2 linked regions of the Arcticibacter tournemirensis genome follow. The protein of the gene in region 1 interacts with the protein of each later gene in a pairwise test. Links are inferred from orthologs where the notes say so. Each region holds a gene or a part of one and is shown on either strand. Other genes may lie near its edges.

Region 1 (6,557 bases):
CATCCAGAAATGGTATTCCTTCTCAAGCACATCAAGGTTTGCTTTGAGAACAGAATCTGCTTTCCCTTTCTTGTTCTCCATCAACAGCTTTAACATAAGCGAGAAGTAAGGAGGCTGTGAACGGGTGAGGTAGTAGGTTCGATTGCCATTGGGAATAAAACCATATGTACGTATCAGAAACGCGAAATTATTCAGCATATTTTCCACAAGGTCGCCCCGTCCGCTTTCTTCGAGCCCTAACATTGTAAAATACGAATCCCAGTAATAGATTTCGCGAAAACGTCCTCCCGGGACTATATAAGGGAAAGGCAAACTAATGAGCGATGTATATTGAGCATACTTGTCGGGGTTCCGTTGCAGTACTTTCCAAAGCTCATTGATATGAGCTTCTACCCCGGCTTTGATATCACTTTTATAGATGCTGCCAGCATGATCAGGTAACTCAAAATTTTTCTCTACAAAATCATGTAGGTTAAAGTCAGGTTTGCTTTTATTTTCCCGATATTCTTGGATGATATCATCAGGCTTACCCTTGGGAGTACAATCAGGAAAGGTTTTACTATCTTCAAATATACCCGCTGATTGTACGGCTTCAAAAAGAGCCGGATATAAGTCGCGCGGCGAATCGTGTTTTACCATCTTCTTTTCTTTGCACGAGGCAAGAGAAATGAGAATCAAAACTACTGAAAGGAACGAAGTTGGCTTCAAGTTCATCATAATCGGAAAAAGAATACACAGTAAGAACACGAAATATGCCAGAGAAGTTTCCTAATACTCTTCTCCCGAATTGTCACAGTTTAGAAAGAATATAAGTTACAACATACATATCTCAACTAATCATCTATTTTTGGATGTAAAATCAGAAAGATGAAAATAAAAACACTTTTCGCAGCAGTTGCAATACTGGCATTCGCGGCATTCAAACCAGCTTTAAAAACAGAAACATTTACAATTGACACTAAAAACTCATCAATAGAGTGGGTTGCGGCAAAAGTAACAGGGAAGCATAATGGGACGGTTAAGATCTCCTCAGGAAACCTGGTATTTAACGGCAAATCGCTTCAGGGTGGTTCATTTACAACAGATATGAACAGTATCGCTGTAGTTGACCTGCAGGGAGAATCAGCGCAGAAACTAATCGGGCATTTAAGATCGGATGATTTCTTCTCGGTTGAGAAACACCCCACTTCCGAGTTCAGGATTACTAAAGTGAGCCCTGCGGGAACGGATCAGGTGAACATCACCGGAGATCTTACGATCAAGGGAATCACTCAACCGATCACTTTTCCTGCTATTGTAAAAAGACAAGGCAACGCCGTCGTTGCTGTTGCCAAAGGAGTTAAAGTTGACAGAACGAAATACGACATTAAATACGGTTCCAAGAGCTTTTTCGGCGGTATAGGCGACAAAGCAATTGACGACGAATTTACACTATCGATTAATCTGGCAGGGAAAAAATAAGTTGTGAGTTGTAGGTTGAGGGTTGTAAGTTGTGTGTGTTGTAAGTTAATATATTCAGAGCAAGATACTTAACTCATCTATTTATTAATTAAACAGTGAAACTCACAACCTGCAACCTGCAACTCACAACTCTCCCCGTATCCTGAAAGCATCATCCTTCAGTTCTACCCTGCCCATAGGTTCACTTTTAGCATGGTAGAACAGGCAAAGCCAGTTTTCTTTTGCGGCGAGTTTTCCGAACTCTTCGCGAAGTTCCATTGAACGGGCTCCATCGAAGTCGTATTTTGCTTTAAATCTGCGTAGTAGCTGCTCGGGTTCGGGAAGGATATCTCCTCCGTAAAACGCCTTTTCGCCTCCATCATTGATAAGAAATACCTGGTGAAAGGGACAGTGTCCGCCCGTAACTTCGTAGCTGATCCGCTCATTCAGCTGTCCGTTGCCTTCTATAAAATGAATGCTTCCGCTTCTCTGAACTACGTCGAATATATCTGTATGGTAAGAGCTTGAATGGCTACTGTATGCTGTTTCCCATTCATTGCGATTGATGACGTACTCTGCATTAGGAAAAGTGAGCTGCATACTGCCATTATTATCGAAGATCATCCCTGCGGCATGATCAAAATGGAGATGCGACATCAGTACCATACTTACGTCTTCGGGGTCATACCCGGCTTTTCGTATGTTTTCATGAATTATAAGCTTCCCCTCATCATTTTTGTAGCCCAGTCCCGTATCAAAAACGAGTAAACCCGCCGATGTTTCGACCAGGAATGGCTGGACATAAACAAACAATGACGCGGGACGATCTTTCGGATTATGTACTTCCGGATCGAAGGGAATAAATTTTTTTGATTTATCAACAGAGTAAGAACCTTCGTATAATGGAACAACTTTCACAATAAACTGAATAAACTGACAGTGAACAACTTAAAAACAAACGCCGAATAAATAAGAGATTAAATAGTATATTTATCCCGTAGCCTAAACAAAGATATGCAAAAAAGGTGGGTAGAAAATGAAGTTACAGACCACAAGGCTGTAGAGGAACTGAAACATCTATTAAATATAGATGAAGTTCTTGCTGCCTTGCTGGTAAGCCGTGGTATCACTTCTTTTGAAGCTGCACGCTGTTTTTTCAGGCCCGATCTTTGCCATCTGCATGATCCTTTTCTAATCAAAGATATGGAGGCTGCTGTTGTAAGGATCGAGCAAGCGTTAAGGAATAAAGAGAAGATACTGATTTACGGTGATTACGATGTAGATGGCACGACAGCAGTATCGCTGGTTTACCATTTTTTCAGCAAATACCACTATTCTATTGAATATTATATCCCTGACCGATATAAGGAAGGATACGGAATTTCAACTCAGGGAGTAGATTACGCAGCTGCGAACGGCTTCAGCCTGATTATCGCTCTGGACTGTGGAATAAAATCAAACGATAAGATTGATTATGCCAACAGTTTAGGTATTGATTTTATCATTTGTGACCATCACTTCCCCGGAACTGCCCTGCCAGATGCAGTAGCGGTTCTTGATCCAAAGCGTGCCGACTGCAACTATCCCTATAAAGAACTTTCTGGTTGTGGCTTAGGATTTAAGCTAATCCAGGCCTTTGCTCAGCGCAATGATATTCCCTTCGAAAGTATTTTATGCTATCTCGATTTGGTAGCTGTAAGTATTGCATCGGATATCGTACCGGTTACAGGCGAAAACAGGACGCTCGCGTGGTATGGTCTAAAGCGACTGAATGAGTCGCCCTGTTATGGACTGTCTGCGCTCATGGAGTTATCGGGTAAAAAACAATATACCATTTCGGATGTAGTGTTTACTATCGGTCCGCGGATTAATGCATGCGGCAGAATAGACGATGCCAGGCATTCTGTGAATCTCCTAATATCATCGACACGTGAAGCAGCAAAAAGTCAGAGCGCCTTGGTAGATCTGAAGAATGCGGAGCGAAAAGAGCATGATGTTTCTATCACAGAGCAGGCATTAAAAATGATAGAAGCAGAGCCGGCTTTATTGAACCGCAAAACCACAGTGGTTTATAATGAAGGCTGGCATAAGGGAGTAATTGGAATAGTGGCCTCGAGATTAACGGAGAAATATTACAGACCGACCATTGTACTGACGAAGTCGAACGGACATATCGCAGGTTCGGCACGTTCGGTATTAGGGTTTGACCTGTACGAAGCGCTCAGCGGATGCAGCGATCTTCTTGAGCAGTTTGGAGGCCATAAATATGCAGCAGGACTAACTCTTAAGCCGGAAAATATTCATGCACTTCGAGAGCGGTTTGAGGATATTGTTTCGCAAACGATCCCTGACCAATTGCTTACACAGGAAATCAGTATTGACGGAAGTTTAGATCTCGCAGCCATTAATGGTAAGTTTTTCAGAGTTCTTACCCAGTTTGCTCCATTCGGCCCGCTGAACCCAACACCTGTTTTTCTCAGTAAAAACGTGTACGTTTGCGGTTCGGCCTCGATTGTTGGCAGCAACCACATTAAGATGACTGTAAAACAGAAAGGATCGCCAGCGTTTGACTGCATCGGTTTTGGAATGGGCCAGTATTTGCCTCTGGTCGACAAGGGACAGGTCTTTGATATATGTTATACTATCGAAGAAAACATTTGGAAGGATAAACGTAGTGTACAACTTAACATTAAAGGGATCAGAAGTGCATCATAAGCATAAAGCAACATGATACTTAGAGCAGAGAATCTTGTAAAAAAATACAAACAACGGACGGTAGTTAACAATGTTTCTTTTCATGTAGAGCAGGGCGAGATTGTAGGGCTGCTTGGCCCGAATGGAGCAGGAAAAACGACTTCATTTTATATGATTGTAGGCCTGATCAAACCAAATGAGGGGCATGTTTATTTAGAGTCTGAAGATATCACGTCCGACCCAATGTACCGGCGTGCGCAAAAGGGAATTGGTTATCTTGCCCAGGAAGCCTCCGTATTCAGGAAGCTTACTGTAGAAGATAATGTAAAAGCCGTTCTCGAAATGTCGAAACTTAGCAAGGCAGAACAAAAGGATAAACTTGAAGAACTTCTTACTGAATTTAGTTTACACCGTGTCAGGAAAAACAGAGGCGACTTGCTTTCGGGAGGGGAACGCAGAAGAACAGAAATCGCCCGTGCACTCGCAGCAGATCCGAATTTTATTCTTCTTGACGAACCATTTGCCGGAGTGGATCCCATTGCGGTTGAAGAAATACAATCTATTGTAGCCAAATTAAAGAACCGAAATATTGGAATCCTGATTACAGACCATAATGTGCAGGAAACCCTTTCTATAACAGACAGAGCTTATCTTCTGACAGAGGGAAAAATTATGCTAACAGGCACTCCACAGGAAATAGCAAACAATGAGATGGCCAGAAAATTCTATCTCGGCCAGCATTTCGAACTTCGTAAAAAGAAACCCAGCAACACGCCCTCGTCATGACTTTTGTAAACTCAATTTTTACCTGGTTCATGAAGAAAAGAATGCACCAGATAGATCTATTTGTTAAGTATCCGCATGATGTACAGGACGAAGTGTTCAGAAACCTCATAGCATCGGCAAGAACTACCGAATGGGGTAAGCTCCATAACTACGATTATATATTTAATCAGGAACAGTTTAAGCAGGCCTTCCCTGTACAGAGCTATGAGACTTTGAAACCTTACATCGAAAGGATGATGAAGGGTGAACAGAATATTCTCTGGAGTTCAGAAATAAACTGGTTTGCAAAATCCTCCGGAACGACAAACGACAGGAGTAAGTTTATTCCAGTGAGTGCAGAGTCGCTGGAAGAATGTCATTACAAAGGGGGCAAGGATATGCTTTCTATCTATTGTAATAACAGGCCGGACTCTATGATCTTTACCGGCAAATCATTGGCCCTTGGTGGCAGTCACCAGGTAAATAACCTTAATGAGAATATTTTCTATGGGGATCTGTCTGCTGTTCTAATCAAAAATTTACCATTCTGGGCCGAATTTTACCGAACACCGGATATGTCTATTACATTAATGGACAATTATGAGCAGAAGATCGATGCCATGGCCAGAGCGACTGAGCATGTAAATGTGACAAATATCTCGGGAGTGCCAACATGGACCGTTGTACTTGCAAAACAACTACTGGAACTTACAGAGAAGGATAATTTGCTGGAAATTTGGCCTAATCTGGAACTATATATCCACGGAGCAGTAAAATTCACACCTTACAGGGAACAGTTCAGGAAGCTAATCCCCTCTGACTCAATGTATTATCTGGAAACCTATAATGCATCAGAAGGTTTTTTTGGCATTCAGGATCTTTCAGACTCCGAAGAAATGCTATTGATGCTTGATTACGGGATCTTCTACGAGTTTTTGCCGATGGAAAACTTTGGTGATGAAAACCCTTCAACCCTTGGTCTTTCGGAGGTGGAAATAAACAAGAATTACGCCCTTATCATATCGACCAATGGAGGCCTATGGCGCTATATGATCGGTGACACAATAAAATTCACATCGCTATCGCCTTTCAGGATACAAATTACAGGCCGAACGAAACATTTTATCAACGCCTTTGGAGAAGAGGTGATCATAGATAACGCCGAAAAAGCACTGACAAAAGCATGCTCCGAAACAGGAGCGATTATCCGCGACTATACTGCCTGTCCTATTTATTTTGAAGGAAATGACGCCGGCGGACACGAATGGATCATTGAATTTGAGCAGATGCCCAATAACATAGAGATCTTCACCGACACGCTGGACAATACCTTAAGAGAAATAAACTCGGATTACGATGCTAAGCGTTTTAAAGACATGGCATTACGCCGTCCTTTAATACACATAGCCCCCGAAGGTACATTTTATAACTGGCTTAAGAGTCTCGGCAAGCTTGGCGGACAGCATAAAGTACCCAGACTGGCTAATGAAAGGCAATACGTAGAGCAGATACTGCTGTTGATGAAAAAGAAGGGCTGATAGGAATATTTCGAAACTGAGATATCCCCCGCTTCATTCTCAATTGTCCATTTTCAATTGCTCATTGTCATGTCCTGATTTCTTTTTCCGTTTTTTTGGAAACATTAAGGAAGCCACGAC
Region 2 (6,611 bases), on another replicon or contig:
CATATTCCATTCAATTGCCGGAATATATTTCAGAGAGAGTGCCGGCAGGGCGATATATAACACCCAGGCATTAATGCTTCTGTAAGACCCTTTCGGAAGGGTTCTTGAAAAATTGAAAATTAAGCCTGCCAGCAATGATCCGGCGATCAGAATGAAATTTGTCATGGAATATTATAGAAAGCCAGCGGCTTTCCGGCTTCATAAAGGAATAAGATGCCTTTACATCTGCAAAAATAAGCAAAATTGCATGGCTTCACTCTGTTATATCTTTCATTTTTTCAATACGGGTCCAATCAAGATTCGACCGTTGGTAACTCATGATTTGTGGCGGCTCCGGATATCCGGATTATTTTTAGTATGTTTCGAGCCTTTTTCATTTATATGGTTACTTTTTTTGAAGCATCGCTAAGCCAGCTCTCAATACACCGGATCGGCAATAAATCGCAGGACGAGTTTTATGTTCTATCAGAACATCCATTCCGGATGGAAGACGAGACCCTCAACAATCTGCTGCTGCAGTATTTTCTGAAACCTTTTGAAAAGGTGAACGAAGTTTACCATTTCATGCACTCCAGCGACAATCTCGATCTGAACGAAGCTTTTCATTTTTCTACAGCGATGTTTGAAAATGAAGAAGCCTTTCATGAAAATACAGAGAACCTGGCAAAGTATCTGTATGAAATATCCACTCATCCCAAGATTAAACCTGGAGAGCTGTATGTAGCGTACTTTAAAAATGTTCAGATAGAAGGCGAACTTCTGGATGCTATTGGAATATTTAAATCGGAGACAAAGGAAACCTATTTCAAAGTATATCCTGATCAGAGCGGTTTCAAAATGGAATATGAACAGGAGGCTATAAATATTCAGAAGCTGGATAAAGGCTGCCTGATATTCAGAACATCAAAAGAAGAGGGCTACAAGGTGGTGGTGACCGATCAGACGAACCGGAATGCGGAAGCCGTTTACTGGAAGGATGAATTCCTCAAGCTGAAGATCAGGAACGACAGTTTTAATCAAACCAACAACACACTGGGAGTATACAAGAGTTTTGTCAGTACGAAACTCGACGAGGAGTTTGAAATGAACAAAGCCGATAAGATCGATCTCCTGAATAAGTCGATGAAGTATTTCAAGGAAAAGGAAAGTTTCGATATAGACGAGTTTTCAAACGAAGTGATTGGAAACCCTCAGGCCATCGAGTCGTTCAAAAACTTCAAGTCCGACTATGAAAAAGAGTTCGACACTCAAATAGCTGATTCCTTTGATATTTCATCCGCTGCTGTAAAAAAACAGGCCCGTGTATATAAAAGCGTACTGAAGCTTGATCGTAATTTTCACATTTATATCCACGGGAACAGGGAGTTGATTGAAAAAGGCTTTGATGATGGAAAATCAATGAACTATTATAAGGTGTATTTTAAAGAAGAGGAATAAGAGGGGCACATTGTGGAAATTTGTTGTTCTCTGCATCTCAATGATATAAACTTAAATTTAATATCATGGCAGAGCTTACTACCCGCAATGATCGTAGCTCAGGAAGAGCAAAGCATGCGCCCCGTTTAGATCTCACCCCGATGGTTGATCTGATGTTCCTGCTAATCACGTTTTTTATGCTTACCACTACATTGGCCAAGCCATCAGCGATGGATATAGCCATGCCTTTGCAGGATGAAGAACCGATCGGCCTGTCTGAAAGCAGGACAATGACTATTTGTATCGGTCATCATAACCAGATTCAATGGTACATGGGTACTCTCGAAGATCCGTTGATCACTCCGGCTCTGACATCGTTTGGAGCAGACGGAATCAGGAAGGTTCTTCTTGGGGCTGTTTCCGAAGTAGAGAAGATCACGGGCAGTAAGAAGAAGGGCCTGGTGGTACTGGTGAAACCAAGCAGTAAAGCGGTGTACAAGAACGTGGTGGATATTATTGACGAATTGCAAATTACAAAGGTACCTTCTTATGCAATTGTGGATATTTCAGATGAAGAAATACAGCAAATGAAAATGTCGGGGATTTATTAGGCTTGATCTTTTTTTGTAACTTGAACCGCTTATCCCTGAATGGGAGTTCGTAAAAAAGCAGCAAAAAAGTATGGCGGAAAATGAAGCCCGAAAAGAAAAAGGCGGGTATGAAAAAAGGATCAGCTACTTTTTGGTAGCTTTACTGTTAATGGCTCTGTCCTGCACTCCTTCCGTTAAACAGGAAGACCTGTACGGCACGTGGAAATATACAAAAGTTGAAAACCCGAATCAGGGAACTCCCAATGCAACTTCAGGAGACGAGTTAAAAGAGAACGATCCCTCCATCAGCTTTAGTGCCAGCGACAGTTTAAAGATGATCTGGGGCGGGAAAGTATTGTCACGCGGTACTTTTAAGCTTGAGTATCCTACCATATCCTATAAAGAACAATTACCCGGCGGTACAACGCGGAATATCCGTTTTCTGATTAAAAAGTTTGCAAACGACGAGATCGTTTTTGAAACGATGGAAGCTGACGCGGTAAGAGTAACGGCTAAACGAACTGCTCCCTAAAACGTCAGTCTCTTCCCTGGCGGTAATGTTACAGACCCACCTTCCATTGCTATATTTCAAACGGAGAATTGAAGAAGTTCGGGAATGGCTTCTTTTAATCCTTAACTTCGCAGCACAATATGAAAGTTGTTATTGCGGAGAAACCTTCGGTTGCGCGTGACCTTGCAAAGGTATTTGGAAAGACGACAAAGAAGGATGGATATATTGAAGGTCCAGGCTATTCGTTTACATGGGCTTTTGGCCATTTGGTGCAGCTGGCTCCACCTGAAGTTTACGGATTTAAAGGATGGCGGGTTGAGAACCTTCCGATGTTGCCCGAAAGATTTAAACTGGCGGTAAGGCAACAGAAGACTGCATCAGGTACTTCAGATGATCCGGGAGTAGTGAAGCAACTGAATATCATAAAAAAACTCTTTGATGAGGCGACAGAGATCATTGTCGCCACGGATGCCGGAAGGGAGGGAGAGCTCATCTTCCGCTATATTTATTACCATCTCAAATGTAAGAAGCCATTCAAAAGGCTCTGGATCTCATCGCAGACGGATGAGGCTATAAAGAATGGTTTCAGGAACCTGAAGCCAGGCACTGAATACGATACCTTGTTTTTTTCTGCCCAATGCCGGTCGGAATCCGATTGGATTGTAGGTTTAAATGCAACGCAGGCGCTGAGTATTGCTGCCGGAAACAGGGCGGTATTGTCGTTAGGCCGTGTTCAAACGCCTACTCTGGCAATGATCTGCTTCCGATATCTTGAAAATAAAAACTTTAAGCCGCAGATTTATTTTCAGGTGGCGATCTATCTGAACAAGGATGATGTCGGCTTTCGGGCGCTTTCTATAAAGAATTTTAAGGATGAAGAGACCGCTCTCGAAGTACTTAAGAAGGTAAGAGATGTTGCATCAGGTGATGCTGCCGGCGGACTGATACAAAACGTTGAAGTGAAGCCAAGGAAGGAACAGCCACCGTTGCTGCACGACCTGAGCAGTCTGCAGCAGGAGGCCAATAAGCGGAAGGGTTTTACGGCCGATCAGACGCTCAGTCTTGCACAAACGCTGTACGAATCAAAATTGATTACCTATCCCAGAACCGGAAGCCGTTATATCGGAGAGGATGTGCTGGCGGGTATTCCGCAGCTCATTGAGAATCTGGAACATCACCCGCTTTTCGGCAAGCAAGCTTCGTTTCTGAAAACAGCAAAACTGAATAAGCGGAGTGTCAATGCAGCGAAAGTTACCGACCACCATGCATTGTTGCCTACAGAGAATGTTCCGTCGGGCCTTTCTCCCGATCTTCAGGCCGTTTACGATCTGATTGCAGGTCGAATGCTGGAGGCGTTTCATCAGGAGTGTATAAAGGAACTCACCAAGATCACCATTGAATCGGGTTCTTTATTTGTCGCTAACGGGACCGTCATCCAGTCGCCGGGCTGGCGTTCTGTATTTAATCAGAAGGATGATGAAAAGGAGGATGAGGACAATGCAACGCTTCCTAAAGTAAGTAAGGATGAAAGTCTTCCAATCGAAAAGAAAGAAGTACTGGAGAAGCAAACGAAGCCCAAGGCACTGTATAATGAAGCAAGCTTGCTGAAAGCGATGGAAACTTCGGGAAAAGAAATAGAAGACGAAGAACTGCGGCAGGCAATGAAAAACTCTGGACTTGGCACCCCGGCTACCCGCGCGTCTATCATCGAAACTCTGATCAAACGCGACTATATAAAGCGGGAAAAGAAACTGCTCTTGCCTACAGAGAAGGGCTTGGCCGTTTACGAGCTTGTGAAGGATAAGAAAATTGCCCAGGCAGAATTAACCGGGCTATGGGAGAAACGGCTCGAAGATATCAGGACTGGCGGATCTGTCGCAGAATTTAAAAATGAGATCAGGGAGTATACCCGCACGATTACATCCGAGTTACTGGAAGCAGGCAGAGGCCTCTCCGGCCTTATTGCTGAGCCGGAGCCTGAAGAAGGCGCAGTAATTTGTCCTCACTGTAAAAAGGGCGCTCTTCGTTTTGGGGATAAAGCAGTAAGCTGCAACGGCTATCAGCGTGGATGCAGTTTTGTGATATGGCGAACCATGTCGGGTAAACAATTGACCGATAGCCAGATTATGGAACTCATCGAAAAAGGGCGTACCTCAGTTTTGAAAGGCTTTAAATCAAAAGCCGGCAATAGCTTTGATGCCTCACTTCTTTTGGCGGATGGTAAAGTGCATTTTGTATTTGCACCCAGGACGGAGGAGGCTAAGCAGTAAAGTTTACTGCGTGGTAAGCGCATAAACAGCAAAGGACGCAAGCCAGTGTTCACCCATGTAATCACCGCTGGCCACATGAGGTAATGCCGCCTTTAAGTGAGTGTTTGCAAGGTTAAGAAGGGCCTGCTTGTTTTTTTTGCTGTGCTTGGCAATGCCATACAAGTCCCATGCGCGGCTTAAGTTCAGCCCATCGAGATGTACCAGTTTTCCGTCAGAGCGGTCTTTTACCTGCCCGGGCGCAAGGCTGATCTCCGGTTGAAATAAGGATGGCAGAAACTTAACGACCCAGGTGTGATATTCGGCTGGAGAAAGGATACGCCACATCAGATCGGCTTCTTCGAGGGAGGGACTTAGAAAATCAGAACCGCCTGGTTCCCAGGCAATGGGTGCGTTGCTATCGTCTTTATAAAACCGGAGAGCCGTTTCTTTTATAACTGCTTTAAGGGAGTGGTCTTTTGTGGTTTCCGCATAATCCCACGCCAGCCGCAGTCCAAATGCCAGGTTAGAGTGTTCGCCAACTCTGATAGGATAAACCATCTTCGGAAGATATTCCTGGTACATTAGGGATAATTGTTGGGCCAGTGGATTAAGGTTCATGCTCAGTTGCCTGCCCAAAGGGTCGTCCCAGTTGAGAAGTTCGTTTTGTAGCTGAAGCAGCCAGGCCCATCCATAGGTTCTTTCTAATCCTTTATTCTCCTTTGACTGGAAGATCTTAATTTCCCTGCTGATATTTTCGGTCGAAAGGTTCTGAGCTAATTTTTCTCTTGCTTCGGCGGCCTCGGGCAAGTCAGGAAACAGCTTCAGCAGGCGTACCAGCATCCAGTGTCCATGTACGCTTGAGTGCCAGTCGAAGCATCCATAAAATGCAGGATGATAAGAAGCGGGTTTCCCTAAAAGGGCGCTGTCGGTGAAAGTAATGCCGGTTTTATAAGGGAACTCCTGCTGCATGCATTTTAAAGGAAGTTTCGCAAGGTGAGAAGCACCTGCAGGGGTCAGGATATATTTGCCTTGCCTTATCTGATAATGAGCTTCCTGCGCTTCCGACATATGAGTAAAAATGAATGAGAAGGAAAAGATGGCGACAAATTTGAGAGACAACGAACGCATAATGCTAATATAGGAATAATTAGATTGTGAAGCGATAAGCGTAAGATTCTTCGTCAGGGACTGATATACGGAACTTCTATTACACTAAATTTCAACAATTTTCGTTTCTGCTTAATATATTTACAGAATGAAACGAACAATATTAATTGCAATGGCGGTGTTTCCTGCCATGTTATTTGCACAGAACGGCGCTTTTATGGTTAAAGGCAAAGTAGGGAAATATAATGCTCCGGCGAAGGTGTTTTTACTGTATTCAACTAACCCGGAAACGCAGGTTACCGACTCAGCCATACTGAAGGACGGTTCGTTTTCTTTTAAAGGGTCGGTTTCCGAGCCGGTTACCGGAGTCTTGGTGCTTGATAACAAGGGAGTAGGCTTGCAGAATGTTCGTCCGGAAAGCCAGCCGGATGTGCTTCGCTTTTATATTGAAAAAGGTGATGTAACAGTATCCGGTACCGATTCTTTATCGAAAGCTACGGTGACTGGTAAAACGAATGCAGAGAACAAAAAGCTCAGCGCTCAGTTAAAGCCGGTTGAAAGTAAGATGGCAGCCCTGAACGGCGAGTATAATGCTGCATCGTCTGAGAGCAAGCAGTCAGAACAATTTATGACGGCGTTGCGTGGTCGCTACGAAACCCTGATGCAAGAACAAAATGGTGTGTTGAAGAAATTTATTCAGGATAATCCTTCGAGTTATGTTAGTTTGACCGCTTTGAG

What was found.
Region 2: the proteins of recJ (region 1) and BDE36_RS22615 interact in binary tests that used the Escherichia coli proteins (3 or more experiments, as listed by UniProt). The link is inferred for Arcticibacter tournemirensis from one-to-one orthologs.

What each region holds. Positions count from the first base shown.
Region 1 is NZ_VFPL01000001.1:5,070,077-5,076,633, forward strand. The notes cover bases 1,898-4,804. They hold recJ (single-stranded-DNA-specific exonuclease RecJ), read left to right. Parts: upstream 1,898-2,454; coding sequence 2,455-4,155; downstream 4,156-4,804. Other genes in these bases: BDE36_RS21170 (MBL fold metallo-hydrolase), read right to left, coding at 1,898-2,358; lptB (LPS export ABC transporter ATP-binding protein), read left to right, coding at 4,168-4,804. Outside these bases: alpha,alpha-trehalase TreF, read right to left, coding at 1-717; BDE36_RS21165 (YceI family protein), read left to right, coding at 868-1,461; more of BDE36_RS21170, read right to left, coding at 1,585-1,897; more of lptB, read left to right, coding at 4,805-4,920; BDE36_RS21185 (GH3 auxin-responsive promoter family protein), read left to right, coding at 4,917-6,437; BDE36_RS21190 (TerC family protein), read right to left, coding at 6,477-6,557. UniProt on the Escherichia coli protein: Single-stranded-DNA-specific exonuclease.
Region 2 is NZ_VFPL01000002.1:256,230-262,840, reverse strand. Bases 2,262-5,222 are described here. They hold BDE36_RS22615 (type IA DNA topoisomerase), read left to right. Parts: upstream 2,262-2,657; coding sequence 2,658-4,787; downstream 4,788-5,222. Other genes in these bases: BDE36_RS22610 (DUF2891 domain-containing protein), read right to left, coding at 4,791-5,222; BDE36_RS22620 (hypothetical protein), read left to right, coding at 2,262-2,538. Outside these bases: BDE36_RS22635 (AEC family transporter), read right to left, coding at 1-165; BDE36_RS22630 (nucleoid-associated protein), read left to right, coding at 382-1,437; BDE36_RS22625 (ExbD/TolR family protein), read left to right, coding at 1,503-2,027; more of BDE36_RS22620, read left to right, coding at 2,098-2,261; more of BDE36_RS22610, read right to left, coding at 5,223-5,894; BDE36_RS22605 (TlpA disulfide reductase family protein), read left to right, coding at 6,022-6,611.